2 regions of the Caulobacter sp. CCNWLW153 genome follow, and region 2 is predicted to be linked to the other one. Evidence: riboswitches for the same ligand, from Rfam matches in the RefSeq annotation. Region 2 holds a riboswitch; the other holds the start of a gene.

Region 1 (3,378 bases), on a different contig from region 2:
GCCTCGCCGGTCTCGGCGCAGACGGCCTCGTGGCCCTCGCTCTCGAGGGTGGCGGTCAGCGAGCGGCGCAGAGGCGGATCATCCTCGACAACGAGTATCTTCATCGGGGATGTAGCGGGTCACGACGCGAAACGAGGGGAGCGCCGACCATCCGACGCCGATTGACAGTCGAGGTCAAGAGACGCCGGGCGCTGGGCCTGATCGGCGCGGCAGGGCTGGCCGCGCTGGCGACCGGGTGCGCGCCGCGCGTCGAAGGCCAGGCGACCAGCGGCTGGGACGTCATGGGCGCGCAGCGCGAGGGCGAGGTCGTCGTCTATGTAAACACCGGCGTCTACGGTCCGGTGGCGGAGGGGTTCCGCAAGCGTTTTCCCAAGATCAAGCTGACCATGGTCGAGGTCGCCGCCCGCCCGCTGCAGGCGCGGGTGATGGCCGAGACCGACAGCGGCGCACCGGTCGCCGACGTGGCCTGGAGCTCGTCGATGGACATCCAGGTCAAGCTGATCAACGACGGCTACGCCCAGACCTACCGCAGCCCCGAGGCCCGTCACCTGCCGGCCTGGGCGGTATGGCGCGACCAGGGTTTCGGGGTCACCGCCGAGCCGATCGTCTTCGCCTACAACAAGCGCCTGCTGAAGGAAGAGGACGTGCCGCGCAGCCACGCGGCGCTGCTGGCGGCCCTGCGCGACGACCCGGCCCGCTGGCGCGGGAAGGTGGCGATGTACGATCCCGAAAAGAGCGGGGTCGGCTTTCTCTACCTGTCCAGCGACACCCTGGTCTATCCGGACGCCTGGGCGCTTTACGACGCCCTGGCGGCTTCCGATCCTGGCCTCTACGTGCCGGGCGCGCCGATCCTGGCCAGCGTCACCTCGGGCAAGCACCTGCTGGCCTACGACATGAACCGCTCCTACGCCGACTGGTGGGCGCGAGGGCAGGGGCCGGACATCGGCTATGTCGTGCCCAGCGACTACTATCTGTCGATCGCGCGGGTGGCGTTCATCACCCGCGCCGCGCCGCACCCCAAGGCCGCGCGACTGTTCCTCGATTACCTGATGTCGGAGGAGGGCCAGCGGCGTCTGGCGCAGGCGCGGCTGACGCCGATCCGCGAGGGGCTGGGCGCTGCCCCGCCGCCGGGCGGGCGGCCGATCCGGGTCGGGCCGGCCCTGCTGGCCAATTTCGACCAGGGACGGCGGGCGGACATGCTGGCGCGCTGGCGTCGCGCCCGGGGTAATCGAGACTGATTGCTCTCGTTTTGGGCAATATGTGATCTTTATTTGTGCAAATCGGCCCGCTGGGCCGAGCGCCAGCCCATTTTTGCGCCGTGCGCCCGCGCCGCGAAGCTGTCACCGACCTGTCACGCGCCCCCGATCGGCTGAAACCGACGCGCGATGGCGGAACCCCCAGGGTTGATCGCCAGGAAGAACGTGCCCGCGCACCGGCCGGCACGCGAGGAAAACATGCCGTCTCCTCTGGTTTTGCCGACATCGGAACGCCCGGCCTAACTGATCCTGCTCTTGCGGAAGAGATCAGGTTCTACCCGACGCCGAAGGCGCAACCGCCCCGGAAACGCTCAGGCAAAAGGACCGCGGAGCACAAGGACGCTGGAAAGCAGGCGCGCCTCCCAGAGGAGCGTCTCGCCGAAGGAGCAAGGGCGCGGTCGCGTTCCGAATCTCTCAGGCCAACAGGACAGCGGGGGCAGAGGAACGCCTTGCGATCTGGCGGGCGGCGCATCGTGCGCCGGTGGCGGATCGCGGCTCCTGGATCGTCCAGTTCATGGGCGTTCGGGGCGGGGGCGACTGTCGACTGCATGTTTGAGAGGGGATCTCACTTGGCATTTTCACGTCACTCCCGCCGCGCCCTGCTGATCGGCGCCAGCATCCTGCCCGCGGCGCTCGCCCTGCACGGCGCCGCCCTGGCCCAGACCTCGGGCGACAAGGCCGACGACAGCGTCGGCGAGATCGTCGTCACCGCCTCGCGCATCGACCGCGCCGGCTTCCAGGCCCCGACCCCGACCGTGCGGGTCACCGACGCCGACCTCGCCGTCGGCGCGCGTCCGAACATCGCCGCGGCCCTGAACGACCTGCCGCAGTTCCGCGCCACCACCTCGGCCCAGACCACCGGCACCAACACCGGCGCCGGCAACGCGCCGCTCGACCTGCGTGGCCTGGGCATCAGCCGCACCCTGGTGCTGATCGACGGCCGCCGCTTCTCGGGCGAGAACGACCTGAACGTGGTGCCCAGCGTCCTGGTGAAAGGCGTCGACGTCGTCACCGGCGGCGCCTCGGCCGCCTGGGGCTCGGGCGCCGTGGCCGGCGTGGCCAACATCATGATCGACCGCAACTTCACCGGCGGGAAGCTGGGCGTCGAGGGCGGGATCTCGTCCTATGACGACGCCGAGCAGGTGCGCGTCGAAGGCGCCTGGGGCACCGGCTTCGCCGACGGCCGCGGCCACTTCGTCATCGGCGGCGAGTTCCTCAACAACGAAGGCGTCGTTCCCAAGAACAGCCGTCCGAACATCGGCCGCTGGGCCACCGTTCCCAACGGCGACGGCCGCTACAAGCTGGCGCCCGACGTCGGCTTCTCGAACGCGGCCTATGGCGGCCTGATCATGTCGGGCGTGCTGAAGGGCAAGGCCTTCAACCCCGACGGCAGCCTGCGCGACTTCGACTACGGCGCGGTCAGCGGCGCCAACTCGATCGGCGGGGAAGGCCCCTCGAACGACGACCTGTCGCCGCTGGTCACGCCCCAGCGCCGCTACGCCACCATGGCCAGCGTCACCTACGACCTGACCGACAGCGTCAAGCTGACCGCCGAGCTGCGCCACTCGCGGATGTGGAACGACTACGTCTGGTTCGGCGACCACAACCGCGGCAACCTGACGATCAAGGCCGACAACGCCTTCCTGCCGACCGCCGTGCGCACTGCCTTGGCCAATGCCGGCGAGACCCAGTTCACCATGGGCCGCTTCAACAGCGACCTGTCGTACTCGACCATCGACTTCGAGCGCGTGGCGACCCAAGGCACGATCGCCCTGGACGGCGCGTTCGGCGACGGCTGGCGCTGGAGCGCCTACTACAGCCACGGGGAGAACGAGAACAACATCGACACCCCCGGGTTCCTGCTGACCCAGAACTACGCCAACGCCGTGGACTCGGTGATCAGCCCGACCACCGGCCAGGCTGTCTGCCGCGTCGCCCTGACCGACCCGACCAGCAACTGCGTGCCGATCAACCTGTTCGGCGAAGGCGCGCCGTCGGCCGAAGCCATTGCCTATGTCACCGGCACGCCCAGCATGCGCGAGACCAGCAAGATCGACGTCGGCGGCTTCAGCCTGCGCGGCGAGCCCTTCGAACTGCCGGCCGGTCCCGTCTCGATCGCCGT
Region 2 (3,378 bases):
TGCTGCGTCCGGACAATTCCAAGGTCGACGCGGTCGACGACCACTGGGACCAGTTCGAGAGCTTCGCCGCCTACGACAAGTTCACCCGCGAGTGGCTGAAGGCCGCCCGCCGCGTGCTCAAGGACGACGGCGCGATCTGGGTGATCGGCAGCTACCACAACATCTTCCGCGTCGGCGTGGCGGTGCAGGACCTGGGCTTCTGGATCCTCAACGACGTCATCTGGCGCAAGACCAACCCGATGCCCAACTTCAAGGGCACCCGCTTCGCCAACGCCCACGAGACCCTGATCTGGGCCTCCAAGAGCCAGAACGCCAAGCGCTACACCTTCAACTACGACGCCCTGAAGATGGCCAATGACGAGGTGCAGATGCGCTCGGACTGGACCATCCCGCTGTGCACCGGCGAGGAGCGCATCAAGGGCGCCGACGGCCAGAAGGCCCACCCGACCCAGAAGCCCGAGGCCCTGCTCTACCGGGTGATCCTGTCGACCACCAAGCCGGGCGACGTGATCCTGGATCCGTTCTTCGGCGTGGGCACCACCGGCGCCGCCGCCAAGCGCCTGGGCCGCAAGTTCGTCGGCATCGAGCGCGAGGCCGAATATATCGAGCACGCCAGGACCCGCATCGCCCAGGTGACGCCGATCGCCCCGCAGGACCTCGAGGTCATGGGCTCCAAGCGCGCCGAGCCGCGCGTGCCGTTCGGCACGATCGTCGAGGCCGGCCTGCTGCATCCGGGCGACACGCTCTACTGCGCCAAGGGCGCCCACGCGGCCAAGGTGCGCCCCGACGGCTCGATCGCGGTCGGCGACCTGACCGGCTCGATCCACAAGATCGGCGCCATGGTGCAGTCGGCCCCGGCCTGCAACGGCTGGACCTACTGGCACTTCAAGACCGACGCGGGCCTGGCCCCCATCGACGTGCTGCGCGCCCAGGTGCGCGCGGCCATGCCGCACGCCTAAGATATCAGGCGTGAAAGAAGGCCCCATCGGCGTTCGCCGCTACTGGACGATCGGCTGCCTGGCCGTCGTGCTGACCATGCTGTGCACCTCGGCCCTGCCCGACAAGGCCGGCTTTCCGCTGAACCTGGCGGGCCCGCTGGTGCAGATCGTCGGCTGCGCCGTCCTGGTGCTCATCGGCCGCCGCCGGCTGGGCGGCAAGGCCAACCTGGCCTTCATCGGCCCCGCGGCCGGCGCGATCATCGTCTGGGGCGTCTATCTGTGGACGGCGAGCTCGGGCATGGGCCCGACGGCCGGACCGGCCGCCTGGCTGGGCGTCACCCTGCTGGGCGTGGCCATGGGCGCGACACTACAGTTCCTGGTGCTGGGCTTCGTGGGCCAGGGCGGCGCGGTGAAGAAGGGCTGAGCTCCCTTCTCCCCTTGCGGAAGGTGGCGGCCGAAGGCCGACGGATGAGGGGTCTAAAGCCCTCTCCGCCAACGTCTGAGAGACCCCTCACCCGACCCGCCGCGCGGGCCACCCTCTCCCACAAGGGGAGAGGGATCCGGCGGACGACTCCGCCGCGCTTGACTCGCCGCCGACCGTCGCTCATTGAGCCCCTGACCCTCGCGGGAGACGTCGGGATTCGTGTCCCGAGGCCGAAGGCGCAACCGCCCCGGAAACGCTCAGGCAAAAGGACCGCGCGGGTTTAGGAACGCTGGAAAGAAGCCGCTCGAAAGGGCGGCTCGCCGAAGGAGCAAGGCCACTCTCAAGCAGAGGCCGGAATCTCTCAGGCCAAAGGGACAGCGGGGGCGCGACCAACCGGCGGAAGCCGGAACCGTCGCCGACCCCGTTTCGGAGCCCCGCCGCGTGTCCACCGACGATCTCAAGAAGACCCCGCTGTTCGACGCCCACGTGGCGGCCGGCGCCCGCATGGTCCCGTTCGCGGGCTATTCCATGCCCGTCCAATACAAGGACGGCGTGCTGAAGGAGCACCTGTGGACCCGCGAGCATGCGGGTCTGTTCGACGTCTCGCACATGGGCCAGGCGCGCATCCGGGGCGAGAACCCGGCCAAGAGCTTCGAGAAGGTGGTCTCGGCCGACTATCAGGGCCTGAAGGCCGGCAAGCAGCGCTACGGCGTGCTGCTGAACGCCGAAGGCGGCGTCATCGATGACCTGATGACCGCCCGCCCCGACGACGACGGCCTGTTCGTCGTGGTCAACGGCGCCTGCAAGGACAACGACTACAAGATCATCGCCGAGGCGCTGGCCGGCGAGGCCACGGTGGAGCGCCTGGAAGACCGCGCGCTGCTGGCGCTGCAGGGCCCTGAAGCCGCCGCCGTGCTGGCCGCCCACGTGCCGGAAGCCGCGCAGATGGTGTTCATGGACGCCAAGGCCCTGACCGCCTTCGGCGTCGATGCGATCATCTCGCGCTCGGGCTACACCGGCGAGGACGGCTACGAAATTTCCGTGCCCGCCGACGCCGCCGCCCGCATCTGGAACACCCTGCTGGAAGACGAGCGCGTCAAGCCGATCGGCCTGGGCGCCCGCGACAGCCTGCGCCTGGAAGCGGGCCTGCCGCTCTACGGCCACGACCTGGACGAGACCGTCTCGCCGATCGAGGCCGGCCTGAACTTCGCCGTCGGCAAGAGCCGCCGCGAGGCCGGCGACTTCCTCGGGGCCGAACGGATCGCCAAGGAGCTGGCCGGCGACTTGGCCCGCGTCCGCGTGAACCTGAAGGTGCTGGAAGGCGCCCCGGCCCGCGAAGGCGCCGAGATCGCCGACGCCGACGGAAACGTCATCGGCAAGGTCACCAGCGGCGGCTTTGGTCCCAGCTTCGGCGGCGCCATCGCCATCGGTTTCGTGCCCCCGGCCCACGCGGTGATCGGGTCCACGCTGAAAGTCATCGTCCGGGGCAAGCCGGCGGCCGCAGAGGTCGTCGCCTCCCCGTTCGTTCCCACCCGTTACGTCCGCAAACTCTAGATCCAGGGCCAGACCATGCGCTTCACCAAGGACCATGAATGGGTCGCCGTCGAAGGCGACATCGCCACCGTCGGCATCACCGCCTACGCCGCCGAGCAGCTGGGCGACGTGGTGTTCGTCGAAGTTCCGGAAGTCGGCAAGACCGTGGCTCAAGGCGAAGGCCTGGCCGTCGTCGAGAGCGTCAAGGCCGCCTCGGACGTCTACGCCCCGGTGTCGGGCGAAGTGGTCGAGGCCAACGCCGAGCTGGGCGATGCGCCCGAGACCGTCAACGCCCTGCCGGAAAGCGGCGGCTGGTTCGCCAAGCTGAAGCTGTCCAACCCGGCCGAGGTCGACGCCCTGATGGACCGCGACGCCTACGAGGCGTTCCTGGCGACGCTTTAAGGAAGAACCCTTCCCCCTTGATGGGGGAAGGGCAGGGTTGGGGGTGACCCCACCGACTCTAGACTTGGAGCGTGGCGGACG

What was found. Region 2 has a riboswitch for glycine ahead of gcvT (glycine cleavage system aminomethyltransferase GcvT). Riboswitches for the same ligand answer to the same signal wherever they lie in the genome.
Region 1: linked by a shared signal. The riboswitch ahead of V6S85_RS13730 (TonB-dependent receptor domain-containing protein) and the one ahead of gcvT (glycine cleavage system aminomethyltransferase GcvT) in region 2 are both predicted to bind glycine.

The regions. Positions count from the first base shown of each region.
Region 1 is NZ_JBAKFV010000008.1:32,951-36,328, forward strand. Features, by position in the region: gene V6S85_RS13720 (response regulator transcription factor) at 1-104, opposite strand, end outside; gene V6S85_RS13725 (ABC transporter substrate-binding protein) at 162-1,238, shown strand; glycine riboswitch at 1,505-1,593, shown strand; glycine riboswitch at 1,597-1,689, shown strand; gene V6S85_RS13730 (TonB-dependent receptor domain-containing protein) at 1,826-3,378, shown strand, end outside.
Region 2 is NZ_JBAKFV010000015.1:37,632-41,009, forward strand. Features, by position in the region: gene V6S85_RS20985 (site-specific DNA-methyltransferase) at 1-959, shown strand, start outside; gene V6S85_RS20990 (hypothetical protein) at 970-1,362, shown strand; glycine riboswitch at 1,554-1,645, shown strand; gene gcvT (glycine cleavage system aminomethyltransferase GcvT) at 1,804-2,916, shown strand; gene gcvH (glycine cleavage system protein GcvH) at 2,932-3,297, shown strand.